DNA from 4 places in the Micromonospora sp. AB353 genome. Region 2 is predicted to be linked to each of the others. Evidence: riboswitches for the same ligand, from Rfam matches in the RefSeq annotation. Region 2 holds a riboswitch; each other region holds the start of a gene.
What was found. A riboswitch is a leader RNA that binds a small molecule or an ion and turns the genes downstream of it on or off. The one in region 2 is predicted to bind cyclic di-AMP.

Region 1: it holds a riboswitch for cyclic di-AMP, as region 2 does, so the genes downstream of both, ACPCK6_RS08750 (coiled-coil domain-containing protein) here and ACPCK6_RS23980 (transglycosylase family protein) in region 2, are expected to answer to the same signal.
Region 3: it holds a riboswitch for cyclic di-AMP, as region 2 does, so the genes downstream of both, ACPCK6_RS05070 (C40 family peptidase) here and ACPCK6_RS23980 (transglycosylase family protein) in region 2, are expected to answer to the same signal.
Region 4: it holds a riboswitch for cyclic di-AMP, as region 2 does, so the genes downstream of both, ACPCK6_RS03245 (coiled-coil domain-containing protein) here and ACPCK6_RS23980 (transglycosylase family protein) in region 2, are expected to answer to the same signal.

Annotation. Positions count from the first base shown of each region.
Region 1 covers NZ_JBMVFV010000012.1:90,228-94,480, reverse strand. Annotated here, with positions in the region: gene ACPCK6_RS08755 (SRPBCC family protein) at 1-257, shown strand, start outside; gene ACPCK6_RS08750 (coiled-coil domain-containing protein) at 283-1,359, opposite strand; cyclic di-AMP (ydaO/yuaA leader) riboswitch at 1,364-1,494, opposite strand; gene ACPCK6_RS08745 (cation diffusion facilitator family transporter) at 1,639-2,553, opposite strand; gene ACPCK6_RS08740 (HelD family protein) at 2,658-4,253, opposite strand, start outside.
Region 2 covers NZ_JBMVFV010000074.1:8,421-12,673, forward strand. Annotated here, with positions in the region: gene ACPCK6_RS23970 (M4 family metallopeptidase) at 1-1,350, shown strand, start outside; gene ACPCK6_RS23975 (YbaB/EbfC family nucleoid-associated protein) at 1,508-1,957, opposite strand; gene ACPCK6_RS23980 (transglycosylase family protein) at 2,143-2,787, opposite strand; cyclic di-AMP (ydaO/yuaA leader) riboswitch at 2,786-2,931, opposite strand; gene ACPCK6_RS23985 (LLM class flavin-dependent oxidoreductase) at 3,103-4,253, shown strand, end outside.
Region 3 covers NZ_JBMVFV010000006.1:83,111-87,363, forward strand. Annotated here, with positions in the region: gene ACPCK6_RS05060 (pyridoxamine 5'-phosphate oxidase family protein) at 1-461, opposite strand, end outside; gene dcd (dCTP deaminase) at 540-1,118, shown strand; gene ACPCK6_RS05070 (C40 family peptidase) at 1,183-2,214, opposite strand; cyclic di-AMP (ydaO/yuaA leader) riboswitch at 2,228-2,362, opposite strand; gene ACPCK6_RS05075 (lysozyme family protein) at 2,601-3,224, shown strand; gene ACPCK6_RS05080 (hypothetical protein) at 3,315-4,004, opposite strand; gene ACPCK6_RS05085 (ATP-binding cassette domain-containing protein) at 4,001-4,253, opposite strand, start outside.
Region 4 covers NZ_JBMVFV010000004.1:71,029-75,281, reverse strand. Annotated here, with positions in the region: gene ACPCK6_RS03250 (carbonic anhydrase) at 132-785, shown strand; gene ACPCK6_RS03245 (coiled-coil domain-containing protein) at 843-1,871, opposite strand; cyclic di-AMP (ydaO/yuaA leader) riboswitch at 1,876-2,006, opposite strand; gene ACPCK6_RS03240 (YibE/F family protein) at 2,161-3,435, opposite strand; gene ACPCK6_RS03235 (SHOCT domain-containing protein) at 3,599-3,808, opposite strand; gene ACPCK6_RS03230 (metal-sensitive transcriptional regulator) at 3,935-4,234, opposite strand.

The sequences.
Region 1 (4,253 bases), on a different contig from region 2:
TCCCGGTCACGTACCAGGCGGACGTGCTCGTCGCGAGCGAGGACGAGGTCGTCACCGTGGCGCGGCAGCAACCCGCGACGACCGTCCGCAACCACACCCGCCTGCGGGACGAGCCGGACGGCACGGTACGCATCGACGTGGAGATCACGCTGACTGCGCCGGCGCCGCTGTTCGGGTACGCGTTCCGCCAGGCCCGGGCGGCTCACCTGGGCCTGGCGGCTCGTCTCGGGGCGACCCTGGAGGGCCGGCCGGCCTGATCCGGCCGACCCTCTCCGGGTGTGCTCAGTACACCGACAGGTGCACGTGGTTGGTGTGGTCGCTGGACGGGTCACCGTTGCCGCCGCTGTACGACTTCCACCCGCTGCTGGGCAGCCAGATCTGCTTGAACCAGATCACGTAGAGCACGGCGAGCGGGTCGGCGTTGCGCACGAAGTACGCGGCCAGGTTGTTGCCGTACGTCCGGTCACCGCCGGTGGCGACGCCGCCGAAGCCGTTCTTCTGCGCGGCGAAGTCGCAGGCCCGCCCCTTCGGATGCTCACCCGAGCCGCTCGGCCGGTGGCACGAGACGTACCTGGTGAAGCCGGCCGCCTTCGCCTGTTGCAGCGCGTGCAGCGTGCGCGGCGTGATGCAGCCGTTCGCCGGGGTCGGGTCGTTGACGCTGCACGACTCCGACGGCCAGGAGCCGTCCGAGTTGCGCGGCGCCGGTTTGGCGTTCTTGCCGGAGGTGCCCTGGACGCTGCCACCGCCGCTGCTGCTGCGCGACGCGCGGTCGTTCGCCACCTCCAGGGCGCGCTCGGCCTGTTCCTTGCGCTTGGCCATCACCGTCACCTGCTTGCGCTGCTCGAGGATCTCCCCGTCGAGCTGGGCGCGGGTGCGGGTGGCCTCGTCGCGGGTGGCGATCAGGTCGCGCAGCGTACGGTCCTCGTGCGCGGCGACCTGTTCCAGCGCGGCGGCCCGGTCCATGAAGCCCTCCGGGCTGCTGCTGCCCAGCAGCGCCCCGGCGGTGCCCAGGCGGCCGTTGCGGTACGCCACGACGGCGATCTCGCCGACCTTGGCGTCGCGGACGGCGAGCTCGGCGCCGACCGTCTTGAGCTGGTCGTTGAGCTGTTTCTGGCGGGTCACCGACCGGTTCAGCGCGGCCTTCGCCTCCAGCCAGCCCTTGCTGGCCGCGTCGAGCTGGGCGCGCAGTTCCGGCGTGCCGCCCTCGTCGTCGCCGCCGGGCGCGGCGGCGAGCAGGCCGGTCGCCGGCGCCGCGGAGGCGGGGGAGACCGGAACGGTCGCGACGCCGAGGGTCAGCGTCGCGACGAGCAGGGCCGCCAACCGGGCGGCCGTCCGTCGTACAGGTGCCACTGGGGGCATTCACACGTCCTTCCGTCAACGCCGACCGGGTTAGCTGACGGGTTCGGGACGGAAGATCCCTACCGCTGACGCGGATGCACCCCACGTACGTGGTTCCCCGGCTCGTCCCTGCGGACGATTAGGCGACGGCCGCCCCACCGGGGCCGGGTGGCGTCCGCGGGTGCGGCCGCGACCGAGACTACCGGCGCTGCCCGGGCGCGGCTCCGTCGAGCAACGCCACTAGGCGGGGCAAAACCGGCATAAGACTACATTAGCCACAGTGATTTAAGTGTGTCCTAATCACCACTCGGTCTTGCCGCACACTCCGGCCGACGCTCCGGGTTCGACCTGCAACGTGGCGTGATCGATGGAGAAGTCCTCGTGCAGGGCGGCCCGCGCGGCGGCCAGCACCCCGGCCGGGTCCGCGCCCGGGTCGGTGGTCAGGTGCGCCGAGGCCACCTCCATGCCCGAGGTGAGCGTCCAGACGTGCAGGTCGTGCACCTCGGCCACGCCGGGCACGGCCGCCAGCCGGTCGTGCACGGCGGTGACCTGGAGGTGCTCCGGCGCGGCCTGCACCAGGATGCGCAGCGCGGCCCGGCCGAGCCGCCAGGTGCGCGGCAGGATGAACAGGCCGATCCCGACGGCGACCAGCGGGTCCGCCCACCACCAGTCGGTCACCGCGATGACCAGCGCCGCGGCGATCACGCCGAGCGAGCCGAGCAGGTCGCCGAGCACCTCCAGGTACGCCCCGCGCAGGTTGATGCTCTCCTTCGCCCCGGCGCGCAGCAGCGCGAACGCGACGATGTTGGCGAGCAGGCCGAGCACCGCCACCACGAGCATCGGGCCGGCCAGCACCTCCGGCGGCTCGCCGAACCGGCGTACCGCCTCGACCAGGACGTAGATCGCCACGGCGCCGAGCAGGACGGCGTTGGCGAGGGCGGCGAGCACCTCCAGCCGGTAGAGCCCGAACGTGCGCTGCGGGTCGGTGCCGGCGCGGCGGGTGGCGGTGATCGCGGCCAGCGCCATGCCGATGCCGAGGACGTCGGTGAACATGTGCCCGGCGTCGGAGAGCAGCGCCAGCGAGCCGGTCGTGAACGCGGCCACCGCCTCGACCACCATCAGGGCGGCGAGCAGCGCGAAGGCGGCCCAGAGGCGGCCCCGGTGGCGGTGCGCCGCGTTGGTCACCGCGCCGCTGTGGTCATGACCTGCGCCCACGCCAACACCCTTCCTGCCCCGTACCGGCCAGGCCCAATGTATGTTCACATCGCTATGTATGCAACTGAACTGTGGGTGACGGCTGGATCAACGTCGGGTGTCCGTCAGACGGGATCGAGCGTGGTGAGCCGCTGGGTGGCCCGCGACAGCGCCACGTACAGCGTGCGCACACCCGAGCCGGGGTCGGCCCGGATCTCGCTCGGTGCCACCAGCACCACGCCGTCGTACTCCATGCCCTTGGCCTGCAGGCTGGTCACCACCTGGAGGCGGCCCGCGCCGAGCCCGCCCAGCCAGCCGGCGACCTCGTCCCGGCGCGGCACCGGCGTGATCACCCCGACGGTGCCCTCCACCTGCGCGAGCAGCGCCTCGGCCGCCTCGACGGTGGCCGCCGGCAGGTCGGCGGCGGGCACCGTGCGCTCGACCGGCGGCACGCCGGTGGACCGCACCGCGTCGGGCAGCGGCAGGTCCGGGTAGAGGCGGCGGATCTCCGCCGCCGCCACCGCGAAGATCTCCGCCGAGTTCCGGTAGTTGGTGGTCAGCTCGTAGCGGTGCCGCTTGCGCCGGCCCAGCGCCTGGTCACGGGCCCGGTCCAGCTCCTGCGGGTCGCCGGTCCAGGCGGTCTGCGCCGGGTCACCGACCACCGTCCAGGACGCCAGCCGCCCGCGCCGGCCGACCATCCGCCACTGCATCGGCGAGACGTCCTGCGACTCGTCCACCACCACGTGCGCGTAGTCGCGGTAGTCGTCCGGACGCTCCCGCGCCGCCGCGCGGGCGGCGCGCTGCCGGTCGGCGTACGTGCTCAGCTCGCGCACGCCACCGGCGAGCTGGTACGGGTCGCGCTTGGGCCGGGCCCGCCGCACCGGCTTGCCGAGCAGCGCGTCCAGCTCGTCCAGCAGCGCGATGTCGGCCACCGTCAGCCCCTCGGTCGCCAGCGTCCGGTACGCGTCGCCGAGCAGCCGGATCTCCGCCGAGGACAGGACGCCCCCGGCGTATCGGCGCAGCCGGTCCGGGCGGGCCAGCCAGTCCAGCACGTGCCGCGGGTGCAGCCGGGGCCACCACGCCTTGAGGAACTCGCGGAACTCCGGCCGCTCGATGATCTCGTCCTCGAACGCGGGCTGCTCCGGCAACCGGCCCACCCGCAGCGTACGGGCCTGCGCGTAGAGCGCGGCGAGCACCGCGTCGAACGCCGCCCGGCGTACCTCGTTGCGGCGCGCGCCACGGGCCAGCGTGCGGTCCCGGATCGCGTCCAGCGCGGGACGTTCCAGGCGCAGCAGCTCGCCCCGGTAGAGCAGGCGCAGCTCGGCGGGGGAGTCCGGCACCGCGTCGCGTACCGCGCGTTCCAGCACCCGGCGCATCCGCAGCGAACCCTTCACCGCCGCGACGTCCGGCGGGTCGGTCCGGGACGCGGACAGCCCGGGGAACAGCGAGCCGAGCGAGTGCAGCGTGGCGGTCTCCTCGCCCAGCGACGGCAGCACCGAGGCGATGTACTCGACGAACACACCGGACGGGCCGACCACCAGGATGCCGCCGCCGGCGTACCGGCCCCGGTCGGAGTAGAGCAGGTACGCGGCCCGGTGCAGCGCCACCGCCGTCTTCCCGGTGCCCGGGCCGCCGGAGACGATCGTGACGCCGTTGCCGGGGGAACGGATCGCCTCGTCCTGCTCCCGCTGGATGGTGGCGACGATGTCGCGCATGCCCCG
Region 2 (4,253 bases):
GACGCGGCGAACAACACCACGTTCAGCGGCTCCGACGACGTGTGGGGCAACGGCACCGCCACCAACAAGGAGACCGGCTGCGTGGACGCGCTGTTCTCCGCGCAGACCGAGCACAAGATGCTCGCCCAGTGGCTGGGCCGTAACGGCGCCAACGGCAACGGCGGCTACTGGCCGATCCGGGTGGGCCTCAACGACCAGAACGCCTACTACGACGGCAGCCAGGTGCAGATCGGCAAGAACACCGCCGGCCAGTGGATCGGCTCGCTGGACGTGGTGGCGCACGAGATCGGCCACGGCATCGACGACAACACCCCGGGCGGCATCTCCGGCGGCGGCACGCAGGAGTTCGTGGCCGACACGTTCGGCGCGGCCACCGAGTGGTTCGCCAACGAGCCGTCCAGCTACGACGCGCCGGACTTCCTGGTCGGCGAGAAGATCAACCTGGTCGGCTCCGGCCCGATCCGCAACATGTACAACCCGTCGGCGCTCGGCGACCCGAACTGCTACTCCAGCAGCATCCCGTCGACCGAGGTGCACGCCGCGGCCGGCCCGGGCAACCACTGGTTCTACCTGCTCGCCAACGGCAGCAGCCCGACCAACGGGCAGCCGTCCAGCTCGACCTGCAACGGCAGCAGCGTGACCGGCCTGGGCATCCAGAAGGCCATGAAGATCATGTACAACGGCATGCTGCTGAAGACCTCGTCCTCGTCGTACCTCAAGTACCGCACCTGGACGCTGCAGGCGGCGAAGAACCTCTACCCGGGCAGCTGCGCGGAGTTCAACACGGTCAAGGCGGCCTGGGACGCGGTGAGCGTGCCGGCCCAGTCCGGTGACCCGACCTGCTCCGGCGGCACCCCGACGCCCACCCCGAGCACCACGACCACCCCGCCGTCGGGCGGCTGCTCCGGCAACAAGCTCGCCAACCCGGGCTTCGAGTCGGGCAACGTGAACTGGAGCGCCTCGTCCGGCGTCATCACCACCGACAGCGGCCAGGCCGCGCACGGCGGCTCGTACAAGGCGTGGCTGGACGGGTACGGCTCGTCGCACACCGACACGCTCAGCCAGTCGGTGACGATCCCGGCCGGATGCCGGGCGACGTTGAGCTTCTGGCTGCACATCGACAGCGCGGAGTCGACCACCAGCACCGCGTACGACAAGCTCACCGTCAAGGCGGGCAGCACCACGCTGGCCACGTACTCCAACCTGAACAAGGCCACCGGCTACGTGCAGCGGTCCTTCGACATCTCGTCGCTCGCGGGCACCACGGCGACCATCTCGTTCAGCGGCGTGGAGGACAGCTCGTTGCAGACGTCCTTCGTCGTCGACGACACCGCGGTCACCCTGAGCTGACCGTGTCGTAGCGCGGCCGGTCGTCGTCCTCCCCGGCGGCCGGCCGCCTCGTCGTGCCAGGCCGGCCGCCTCGTCGTGCCAGGCCGGCGCCGCGTCGCGCGTGGCCGGCGCCGCGTGCGGTGCGGCGCCTCGTCGTGCCGGGGCGGGTGCGGTCGGGTCAGACCGCGCGCCCGGCCCGGGACGCGGCACCGCGGTCGCGGTGGATCCGGGCGGCCGCCTCGTGCATCGCGCGGCCGAACAGCTCGGCCTGGTCGCCCATGCTGCCGAGCCGGGCGGCGAGCGCGTCGGCGTCGGCCCGGGCCGACGCGCTGACCCGGTCGTCCAGCTCGGACAACGCGGCGTTGGCGGCGGTCACGAGGTGTCCGCAGAGGACGTCGAGAGGCTCGCCGGCCAGCTCCGGGTCGATCGTCACGGAATCGAGCCGGCCACCCTGGACGGCGACCGCGCGGACCCGGCCGCCGGCGGCAGTGCCCTCGGCGAGCAGCAGCTCGCCCGGCTCGCCGTCGGCGTGCGCCGAGGCCCGGGAGCGCATCGCGGTGAGCGCCTGCTGCGTGCGGGTCAGCAGCTCGTCGATGCTCGCGGCCGCCGAGAACGGGTCGTTGGTCATATCCGCGCTTTCTTCACGTCTTAGCCGAGCATGCGTGACCCTAGCAACCGGCTCCGACGAATCGCGGTCACCGGCCGGTCCGGGTCGCGTCCCGGCGCCGCGAGCAGGCCGGACACCGGCCACACGGCGTGTCGCGGACGGACGAGCGCCCGGCCGGGGCGAACCGGCCGGGCGCTCGGACGAGGTCAGCGCAGGCGCAGCAACTGACCGGGGAAGATCAGGCCCGGGTCGTCGCCGACCACTGCCCGGTTGCGCTCGTGCAGGGCCCGCCAGCCGCCGTCGACGCGCTGCGCCACGGCGATCTCCGACAGCGTGTCCCCGCGCCGGACCACATACTCCCCGGCGCCGGACGACGGCCGCGGCGCCGCCTTCGTCGTGGCGCGTTCCGGCGCCGCCTTCGTCGCGGCGGCCCGCTTCGGCGCCGCCTTCCTCGGTGCCGCCTTCGTGGTGGCCCGCTCGGACCGGGTCGCCGCGCTCGTCGAACCGCCCTTCTTGCCGCAGACCGGCCACGCGCCGATGCCCTGGCCGCGCAGAACCTTCTCCGCGACGCCGATCTGCTCGGACCGGCTGGCCAGGTCGGCGCGCGCGGCGTACTTCTGGCCGCCGTAACCGTTCCAGGTGGCGCGGGAGAACTGGAGCCCGCCGTAGTAGCCGTTACCGGTGTTGATCTTCCAGTTGCCGCCTGATTCGCAGCGCGCGACCGCGTCCCAGTTGACGCCCGCGCTCGCCGGGGCGGCCGGGCCGACGAGGGTAGCGGCCCCGACGGCGGCGCCGACCAGGACCGTTCCGAGAGCGGTACGGCGGCTTCGGGCTGAGTATTCAGTTGCCATGTGGATTCCTCCACGCCGACGAGGTGAGCTGTCGGGTTCGGGCCGAGGAGCCCGGCCGCCGGTGGCGGCTTCACCCCGAGGTGACGATGCACCGTGGAACGTGTGGTTCCCCCGCTCCCGCACGAGGTTCGGTTACCGGGGCCGGCGGCGGGATTTGGCGTTTCCGGCCCGTGGTGTCCGCGTCTGCGAACGAAACCGACGCTAGGGGCGATTTGCGACGATCGTCCACTTCTTGTGACGCTCTTCACCCGGCCGGGCGACCGGCGGCGGCGCTACGGTGGCAGGGCCAGGCAAGATCACGGGAGGGCTTGACGGATGACCGATCACGGACACGAGCTGACCTTCGGCGGCTTCGTCACCCCCGCCGCCGGGCAGCCCGACCAGGTGGTGGCGCTAGCCCGGCTCTGCGAGCAGGTCGGGCTGGACCTGGTCACGTTCCAGGACCATCCCTACCAGCCGGGCTTCCTGGACACCTGGACGCTGATGTCCTACGTGGCCGCCGCGACCGAACGTGTCCGCCTGGCCGGAAACGTCCTCAACCTGCCGTTGCGCCAGCCGGTGGTGCTGGCCCGCAGCGTCGCCAGCCTGGACCTGCTCACCGGCGGCCGAGTCGAGCTGGGCCTCGGCGCGGGCGCGTTCTGGGACGCGATCGAGGCGGCGGGCGGGCGGCGCCTGTCCCCCGGCGCCGCCGTCGAGGCGCTCGACGAGGCGATCCGGGTGATCCGCGAGGTCTGGGACACCGACCGTCGCGGCATGATCCGCGTCGACGGCGAGCACTACCGGGTGGTCGGCGCCAAGCGCGGTCCGGCGCCCGCACATCCGGTGGGCATCTGGGTCGGCGCGTACAAGCCGCGCATGCTGCGCCTGGTCGGCCGCGCCGCGGACGGCTGGCTGCCGTCCCTGTCGTACCTGCCGAAGGGCCCCGACGAGCTGCCCGCCCTGAACGCGCTCGTCGACGAGGGCGCCCGGGCCGCCGGGCGCGACCCGGCCGCGATCCGCCGCATGCTCAACGTGACCGGCACGTTCGCCCGCTCGTCGGCCGGTTTCCTCGCCGGGCCGCCGGAGCAGTGGGTGGAGGAGCTGGCCGGGCTCACGCTGGAGCACGGCATCACCACGTTCATCCTCGGCAGCGACGAGCCGCGCGCGATCCAGATCTTCGGCCAGGAGGTCGCGCCCGCCGTGCGGGAGCTGGTCGCCGCCGAGCGCGCCACGCACGCCGGCGGAACCCGCACGGCCGCCGACGAGCAGACCACCGCCGGCGGCCCGAGCACGCTCGGCGTCACCCCCACCCCCGACCCCGGGGTACGCCTGAGCGCGCGCCGCCCCTGGGACGAGTCCACCCGCCCGAGCGCCCCGCCGCCGCCGGCCGGGCACGTCTACCCGGCCCGGGGACAGGCCGCCGGGCAGCACCTGGTGGACGTGCACGACCATCTGCGCCAGGAGCTGGCCCAGGTGCGCGACCTGCT
Region 3 (4,253 bases), on a different contig from region 2:
CCGCGGGGGTCGAGCCAGACCCGCACCTGCGGCGGGGCGGCGCCGGGCTGGGCCACCGGGTCGCGCCGGGTCAGCATCGCCACCTCGACGGTGAACTCGAACAGCCGCCAGTCGCCCTGCGGCGACGCGCGGGCGATCCGGGCCAGCCGCGTCACGGTGGCCGGGTCGGTCACCGGCCGTGCGCGCCCCGCGATGTACGCCTCGTCGTCGCTCTCCTCCGGCGGGAACGAGTGCAGCGCGTAGCGGCCGTCGCGTTCGAGGTCGCGTCGCTTCGGCGAGTCGATGACGAAGCACCAGAGGCCGTCGGCGGTGATCACCGGGGAGACCGGGTGGACGCGGGGGCCGCCGTCGGCGCGGACCGTGGCGAGGTAGCCGAAGCCCGGCCCGTACTGCTGCATAAGGAGGCGGATCTCGCCGGCGAGGCGGGGCTCGTCGGCGGCGAATTCGGACCAGGAAGCCATGTGGACACTCTATCGAACACGTGTACGAAGATGTAGTGCGACACGCAGGTCACCCGTACCGGTCGCTATGGTGTTCCGATGCTGCTCTCCGACCGCGACCTGATCTCCGAGATCAAGGCCGGCACGCTCGCGCTGGAGCCCTTCGAGCCCACGCTGGTGCAGCCGTCGAGCATCGACGTACGCCTGGACCGGCTGTTCCGGGTCTTCAACAACCACCTCTACACGCACATCGATCCGTCGGTCCAGCAGGACGACCTGACCTCGATGGTGGAGGTGCCGGAGGGGCAGCCGTTCGTGCTGCACCCGGGCGAGTTCGTGCTCGCCTCCACGCTCGAGGTGATCTCGCTGGGTGACCAGCTCGCCGGCCGGCTGGAGGGCAAGTCGAGCCTGGGGCGGCTGGGGCTGCTGACCCACTCGACAGCCGGTTTCATCGACCCGGGCTTCTCCGGTCACGTCACGCTGGAGCTGTCGAACGTGGCGAACCTGCCGATCACGCTCTGGCCGGGCATGAAGATCGGGCAGCTCTGCATCTTCCGGCTCTCCTCGCCGGCCGAGCACCCGTACGGCTCGGCCGTCTACGGCTCGCGTTACCAGGGGCAGCGCGGTCCGACGCCGAGCCGGTCCTGGCAGAGCTGGCGCACCTGGCCGACGCGCTGACCGCGCCCGCAGTTGTTAATAGGGGCCCCCTCCTCTACCGGAGGCGTTAAGAGGGGGCCCTTCCTTACACCCGGCCGTAGCTGTTGATGTCGCCGTCGTCGACCCGCTTCATGGTGATCGGCTTGCCGGACTGGGAGGCGTGCACCACCCAGCCGTCACCCACGTACATCGCCACGTGGTGCAGGTCGCCGTAGTAGAAGACGAGGTCACCGGCGCGCAACTCGGCCCGGCTGATCCGCTTCGTCACGCCGTGCTGCTGGCGTGCGCTGTGCGGCAGCGAGACGCCGCCCTTCGCCCAGGCGGCCATGGTGAGGCCCGAGCAGTCGAAGTGGTCCGGTCCGGCCGCGCCCCAGACGTAGATCTTGCCGATCTGGGCGCAGGCGAACTTGACCGCCGCTCCGGCCGGGCCACCGGGGTAGCCGGACGGACAGGGCGCCGGGCGCAGCGGGCCGCCGCCACCCTTGCCGTACACAGTGAGCCGCAGCTTCTCCAGCTTGGCGATCTCGGCGTCGATCTGCTTCTTCTTCGCCGCGAGCTGGGCCTCGGTACGCGCCAGCCCGGCGACCATCTCGTCCAGCGGCTTCTTCTTCGCCGCCAGCTCGTCGCGCAGCGCGGCGACGGAGCGCACCTGCTCGTGCTGGCGGTGCGCGAAGCGGTCGAGCAGCTCCAGGCCGTTGACCAGGTCACCGGGCGAGCGGCTGCCCAGCAGCGCGTTGACTGTGGAGAGGTTGTCGCCCTTGTAGGCGTCGGCGGCGAGCCCGCCGACCTGGCCGAGGGCGGCGTCCACCCGGGCCTGGAGGGGTGCGATCTGGCGGCCGAGCGCGTCGGCCTGCTTGCGCCGCGCGGCGAGCTGCTCACGTACGGCGTTGACCTGTTCGATGACCGGTTCGAGCTTGTTCCAGTCGCGGTCGATCTGGGCCTCGATCTCGGCGACCGAGGGTTCGGCGTGTGCCGCCGTGGCGCCGCCGGTCAGGACGACTGCGGTGCCGACCAGGGCGGCGAGGGCTGTGGTGAAGCGGGACCAGCGGGTACGCGGCACAGCCGTGGACCGGTCGACCGACCGGCTCGACGACGGCCGCGGGGCATGGAGTGCCACCGGGCGTCCGTACTCCTTCTTCCGTACCGCCTACCGGGTTAGCTGACGGATTCGGGCGGGAAGGGAGCCGCCCTACCGCATCGCTGCGGATTCACCCCAGGTACCTGGTTCCCCGGCTCGCCCGGAGGCGACTCGGCGGTGTCGGACCGTCACCGACCGGGTTGGACGGTGAGACGTGCGGCCGACGATTCACCAGAGTAGGGACCACCGTTATCGATCCGCAACTTCCAGCGCCGTGACACTCCGTACGCGATGCGGGGCCGCACCGAGGATAGAGGTGAAATTTTCTTTCAAGGCTGATTACCCACTGGAAAGCTATTGACCCTCGCGGGTGTGCGGAGTGAGGGTGGAGACGCAGTGACCCCCATCCCTGTCCAGGAGGTTCGATGCACCTCTCCGCCCCGCCGTCGGGCAGACGGATACTGCTCGCCGCCGCAGTGGCGACAGCCACCGCGCTGGCGACGACCGGCCCGGTGACCGCCGCGCCGGACACGTCCGCGCCCGCGAGCGACAGGCAACAACAGTACGCCGCCGCCGCGGCCGAGTACGGCGTGCCGCAGAACGTACTGCTCGGCGTCTCCTATCTGGAGTCCCGCTGGGACACCCACACCGGACAGCCGAGCACCAGCGGTGGCTACGGCCCGATGCACCTGACCGACGCCGCGCACATCCTCGCCATGCCGGGCAGCGCCCACGTCGACGAGGACGAGGACCCGCGCGGCGACGACTCCCGCCCGCTGAAGCTCGACCCGGCCACCGCCGCCGCACCGGAGCGGGAGACCCCGCTGCCGCCCGCCTCGCTCCAGACGCTCGACGCCGCCGCCGCGCTCACCGGGCTCGACGCGGGCACGCTGCGCACCGACCCGGCCGCGAACATCCGCGGTGGCGCGGCGCTGCTGGCGTCGTACCAGAAGGCGCTGGGTGGGCCGTGCGTGACACCGAGTTTCGCTTACCGCCCTGCGCGGGTCGCCCGTCGTCGCGGGACCTTCGACCGTGCCGGAGCACGGTGACCAGCGGTCTTTGGGTGGAACTACCGCACCAGGTTACGCGACGTACGCCGCAGCACCAAATCGTGCCGAGTGCTCCCGGTCACCCGTCGCTCAGGCCCGGGTACGCCGCGCCCAGGCGTAGCCGGTCAGCGCCACCGCCGCCCAGAGCGCCGCCCAGCAGGTCAGCAGCAGACCCTCGCCGGCCGCGACCGGCCCGGTGAGCGCCCGCGCGGTCGCCATCACCGGCGGGGCCAGCCACGGCACGACCGAGCCGGACAGCCCGAGCACCACGACCCCGACCGCGCCGGTGACCAGCACCGCGACCCCGTAGCCGGCGCTGCGCGTCACCGCCCGGCTGGCGAGCGCGCCGAGCGCCACCGCCGCCGGCAGCGCGAGCAGGTGTGCCCAGAGCCCCAGGGCCACCCCGGCGAGCACCGGCCGCTCCCCCGGCCCGACGGCAGCGGTGACCCCGCCCAGCGGCCACGGCAGCGCCAGCGCCAGCAGCACCACGGCGAGCCCCGCCACCAGCGCCGCGATCAGCCCGGCCGCCCGTTCCCGGGCCGGGCCGGCCACCACCCGGGCCATCCGGCGCTGCACGTCGGGTTCCACGTCCAGCAGGATCTTGGTCTGCCAGGCCAGCACCGGGAACAGCACCACGGCGGAGACGCCGTAGGCCTCCGCCGGTCGGGCCCGGCCACCGCCGTAGAGGACGCCGAGGACGAGCAGGCCGGCCAGGACCGGCGCGAGCGCCCGTCCGGTACGCAGGAAGCCGGCCAACCGCAGCCGGACCAGCGCGATCACCGGGTCACCTCGGACGCCGGCCCGGGCCGGGCGGAGCCCTCGGCCTCGGCACCGGCCTGGTCCGGGGAACCAGCGGCGGACGCGCCGCCCGGCCCGCCGGTGCCCGACGGGCCGGCGGAGGCCGGCACCGGGTGCGTGGCCGGGGGCGGGACGGCGTGTTCGCGTACCCGAAGGATCTGGTGGCCGTCGGCGCGCAGGCGGGCGACGGCGGCGGCCAGCCCGGCGGCCGGCACCGCGAGCTCGACCACG
Region 4 (4,253 bases), on a different contig from region 2:
GTCCGGGGCGGGGCGGAGACGGGAAAGTATGAAATGCGTATCACGAATCTTGACGGACCCCGAGGGGCGTGTGACCGTGGGTCGCGAGGCCGTTCGGCCTGGTGGTTCCCCAGGTAGACGAGGTGAGGGACATGACGCCGAGCACCCCGGAACAGGCACTGACCGAGCTGCGTGCCGGTAATCACCGGTTCGTCACGGGCGTCCCGCAGCATCCGAATCAGGACGCCGGGCACCGGGCGGCGGTGGCCGACGGCCAGCACCCGTTCGCGGTGATCGTCGGCTGCTCCGACTCGCGGCTCGCCGCCGAGATCATCTTCGACCGCGGTCTCGGTGACCTCTTCGTGGTGCGTACCGCCGGGCACACCGCCGGGCCGGAGGTGCTCGGCAGCGTCGAGTACGCCGTCACCGTGCTGGGCACGCCGCTCGTGGTGGTGCTCGGGCACGACTCGTGCGGCGCGGTCCAGGCCGCCCGGGAGGGGGTCCGGACCGGTGCCGCCCCGGCCGGGCACCTGGGCGCGGTGGTGGACGCGGTCTCGCCGAGCCTGCTGCGCGCCGCCCGCCAGGGCGTCGAGGATCTCGACGGGATCATCGACGTCCACATCGCGCAGACGGTGGAGACGCTGCTGGCCCGGTCCGCCGTGCTGGCCGAGCGGGTGGCCGCCGGGCGGTGCACGGTGGTGGGCATGTCGTACCGGCTCGCCGGTGGCGAGGTGCGGACCGTGGCGCAGGCCCCGGCCCCGCTGCCCGCCCCGGCCGCGCCCGCCGACCCGGCGCTGGCGAGCTGACCCGTACGGACGAGAAAAGGGGCCGCCCGAGGGCGGCCCCTTTTCGTGGTGTCCGGGTCAGAGCAGCGACATGTGGACGTGATCGGTGTGGTTCGACGGTCCGCTGTACGAACTCCAGCCGGTGGCCGGGAACCAGATCTGCCGGTTCCAGATGACGTAGTAGATGCCCAGCCGGTCGGCGTTGCGGATGAGGAAGGCGGCCACCTCGTTGCCGTACCGGCGGGTGTCGTTGTTGTGCCAGGGCGCGAAGCCGCTGTTCTGGAGCGACCAGTCGCACGCCTTGCCCTTGGGGTGCTCCCACGGCCCGCCGGGCCGGTAGCAGCCCACGAAGCGCTTGAAGCCGGCGCGCCGGACCTCCTTGTACGCGTGCAGCGTGCGCGGCGTGACGCAGCCCGAGGTGGTCGGGTCGTCCTCGCTGCACGACTCGGCCTTCCACCCGCCGTCGGAGGTGCGGCCGGGGGCGATCTTGGCGACCGGTGAGGTGGCGGAGACCAGGCCGCCGGTGAAGCCGAGACCGCCGACGAGCTTCAGCGCACGCTCGGCCTGCACCTTCTCGCGCTCCATCGCGTTCTTCTGCTTCTCCTGCTCGCGCACCTCGGCGTCGAGCGCGATCTTGGCCTGCTCGGCGCGGGTCTTGACCGCGTTGATGGCGGCCAGGCGCTGCGCGTTGAGGAGGTTCAGCTCGTCCAAGGCGTTGACCCGGCGGACGAACGAGTCGGGGGAGTTGCTCTCCAGCAGCATCGCCATCGCGCCCATCCGGCCGGTCCGGTAGGACTGGGCGGCGAGCTGGTTGACCTGCGGGCTGAGCGCGTCGAGTTCGGCCTGTGCCGTCTTCACCTCGGCCGCCAGCCGCCGCTGGCGGTCCTGGGACTTGGCGAGCTTCGCCTTGGCCTGGAGGAAGTTCCGGTTGGCGGAGTCGATCGCCTCGGTGATGAGCGGCGGGTCGCCGTCCTCCTCGTGGCCCGAGGGGTTGCCGGGGGCCGCCGCGGCGGGGGCCGCGGTCGCCGGGTTCGGGCCGGCCAGCACGGCCAGCGAGGCCAGCACGGCCACCACGGGTGTCAGCCAGCGGCGCAGGGGTGCCGTCACAGTGTTCCCTTCCGTCGGCCGCCGACCGGGTTAGCTGACGGGTTCGGGACGGAAGTGGCCCCTACCGCTGTCGCGGATTCACCCCATGTACCTGGTTCCCCGGTTCGCCCGTGGGCGATTGGGCGGCGGCACCGCTGGCGCCGGTGCGCGCCTTCGGCGGTGACCGGCAGCGAGGTTACCTGACAGCACTCGTGAGGATCTACGTCCGGAAGCCGACCAATAGCGAGATTTCGCCGTGGCACACCGTGACCAGCGTCGCGTTTGAATTCGATGGTCACGCTGCGGAGTGTCACCATGCGGCCTCCGTACTCCTTCCGCCGCCGAGGGCCTCCAGCGCGTCGTCCCGTCCGGCCGGCGGCGGGGGCGCGGCGGGCGCCGGCTCCGCGCCGGGCGAGCGCCGCCCGGCGGTGGTCACGATCGCGGCCAGTCCGGTCGTCAGCGGTACGGCGGCGATCAGGCCGAGCGTCGCCACCGCGCTGCGGACGATCTCCTGGGCGAGGAACTCACTGGTGAGGATCTCGCTCACCGGGCGGGAGTCGGCGACCAGCAGGAGCAGCAGCGGCAGTGAGGCGCCCGCGTACGCCAGCACGATGGTGTTGACGGTGGACGCGATGTGGGCCCGGCCGACGCGGGTCGCCGCCCGGTAGAGCTGCCGCCGGGACAGTCCGGGGTTGGCGTGCGCCAGTTCGGTGACGGTGGCCGCCTGGGTGACCGTCACGTCGTCCAGCACGCCCAGCGAGCCGATGATGATGCCGGCCAGCAGCAGCCCGTGCAGGTCCACGTCGCCCTGGAACATGGACAGCGTGGTGGCGTCCTCGCTGCCGAAGCCGGTCAGGTGGGTGGCGGACGTGGCGAGCAGGCCGAGCACGCCGGTGACCACCAGGCTGCCGAGCGTGCCGAGCACCGCGACCGACGTCTGCGCGGTGATCCCGTGCGTCAGGTAGAGCACCACGAACATGATCAACGCGGCGCCGACGATCGCCACGAGCAGCGGCGGCTGGCCGGCACCGATACCAGGCAGCACGAAGCCCAGGAGGATGGCGAAGCTGGCCACCAGGCCGCCGAGCGCGGCGAGCCCGCGCCACCGGCCGAACGCCACGATCGCGGCGGCGAACAGCACCATCAGCCAGATCAGCGGCGTACCGCGCTGGTGCTCGGCGATGTTGTAGGACTTCACCGCCGGGTCGGCCGGGTCGGTCAGCTCGACCAGGACGACCTCGTCGCCGACCGCGACCCGGGGAGCGCCCGGCCCGGCCGGGATCGGCGTCTCGACCTGCCGGCCCGCGTCCGGGCCCTGCTCGGCGGTGACCGTCACGGTGCCGCAGGGGCCACCGCCGCCCTCCGGGGCCTCCGGCGTCGGCGGGCAGGGCTCGGTGACCACCCGGGTCACCGTGCCGTGGTAGCGGGGGACGTCAGCGCCGCCGATCGGCTCCCGGTCCTGCCCGGGCCAGAGCACCAGCGCCGCGATCACGGTGAGCGCGAACAGCGGCACCACCACGGCGACGAGCAGCCGTCGTACGCCCGGCGGCGCGGCGGGCGCGGGGTGGGTGTGGTCGGCACCCATGAGGTCTCTCCCAACGGTCGCGGCGACGCCTGGTCCGCCGGACCGGTCTGGTCACCCGGCCGGCGCGGACGTGTCGACCACGTCCGGGTCGTCGTCCGGCCATGGTAGGCAGCCCGGCCGTCCGCTCCCGCACACCGTGGCCGTTGACGCGCGCACCGCGTGGTCAGGCCAGGCCGGCCCGGCGTCGCCGGTACTCGTCCTCGTCGATCTCGCCGCGGGCGTACCGCTCGTCCAGGATGCGCCGGGCCGTCGTCGGGCCCAGGTACTGCGGGCCGGTCCACCGCACGGCCGCCCAGACGAGCCCCGCCAGCACGGCGAGCACCAGCAGGGACCAGATCCACATCCAGCCCATCATCGGGCTCTGCCACATCATCGGGCCGCCCTCCGTCCGTCACCGCGGGTCCGCCGGGCCGGCCTGCCCGCCACATCGACGGTACGTCCGCCCGGGCGCGTCGGCGCGGGTCGATGTGCCCTGGCCGGAGGGGTCGAAGGTCCCCGCTCAGCCGCGCTTCATCAGGCGGCCGACGGCGGCCATCATCTCGGTCGCCATCTCGTCGGCCCGGCCCTCGGCGGCGCCCTCGTGCATGCAGTGCCGGGCGTGGCCGTCGAGCAGGCCCAGCCCCACCTTGTCCAGCGCCGCCTGGATGGCCGAGATCTGGGTCAGCACGTCGATGCAGTAACGGTCGTCCTCGACCATCTTCTCGATGCCACGGACCTGGCCCTCGATCCGGCGGAGCCGGGCGAGGAGTTGGTCCTTGCTGGCGGTGTAGCCCCGGGTCGGGCTGGACGGCGCGGTCATGAAACCGAGGATAGCGTAC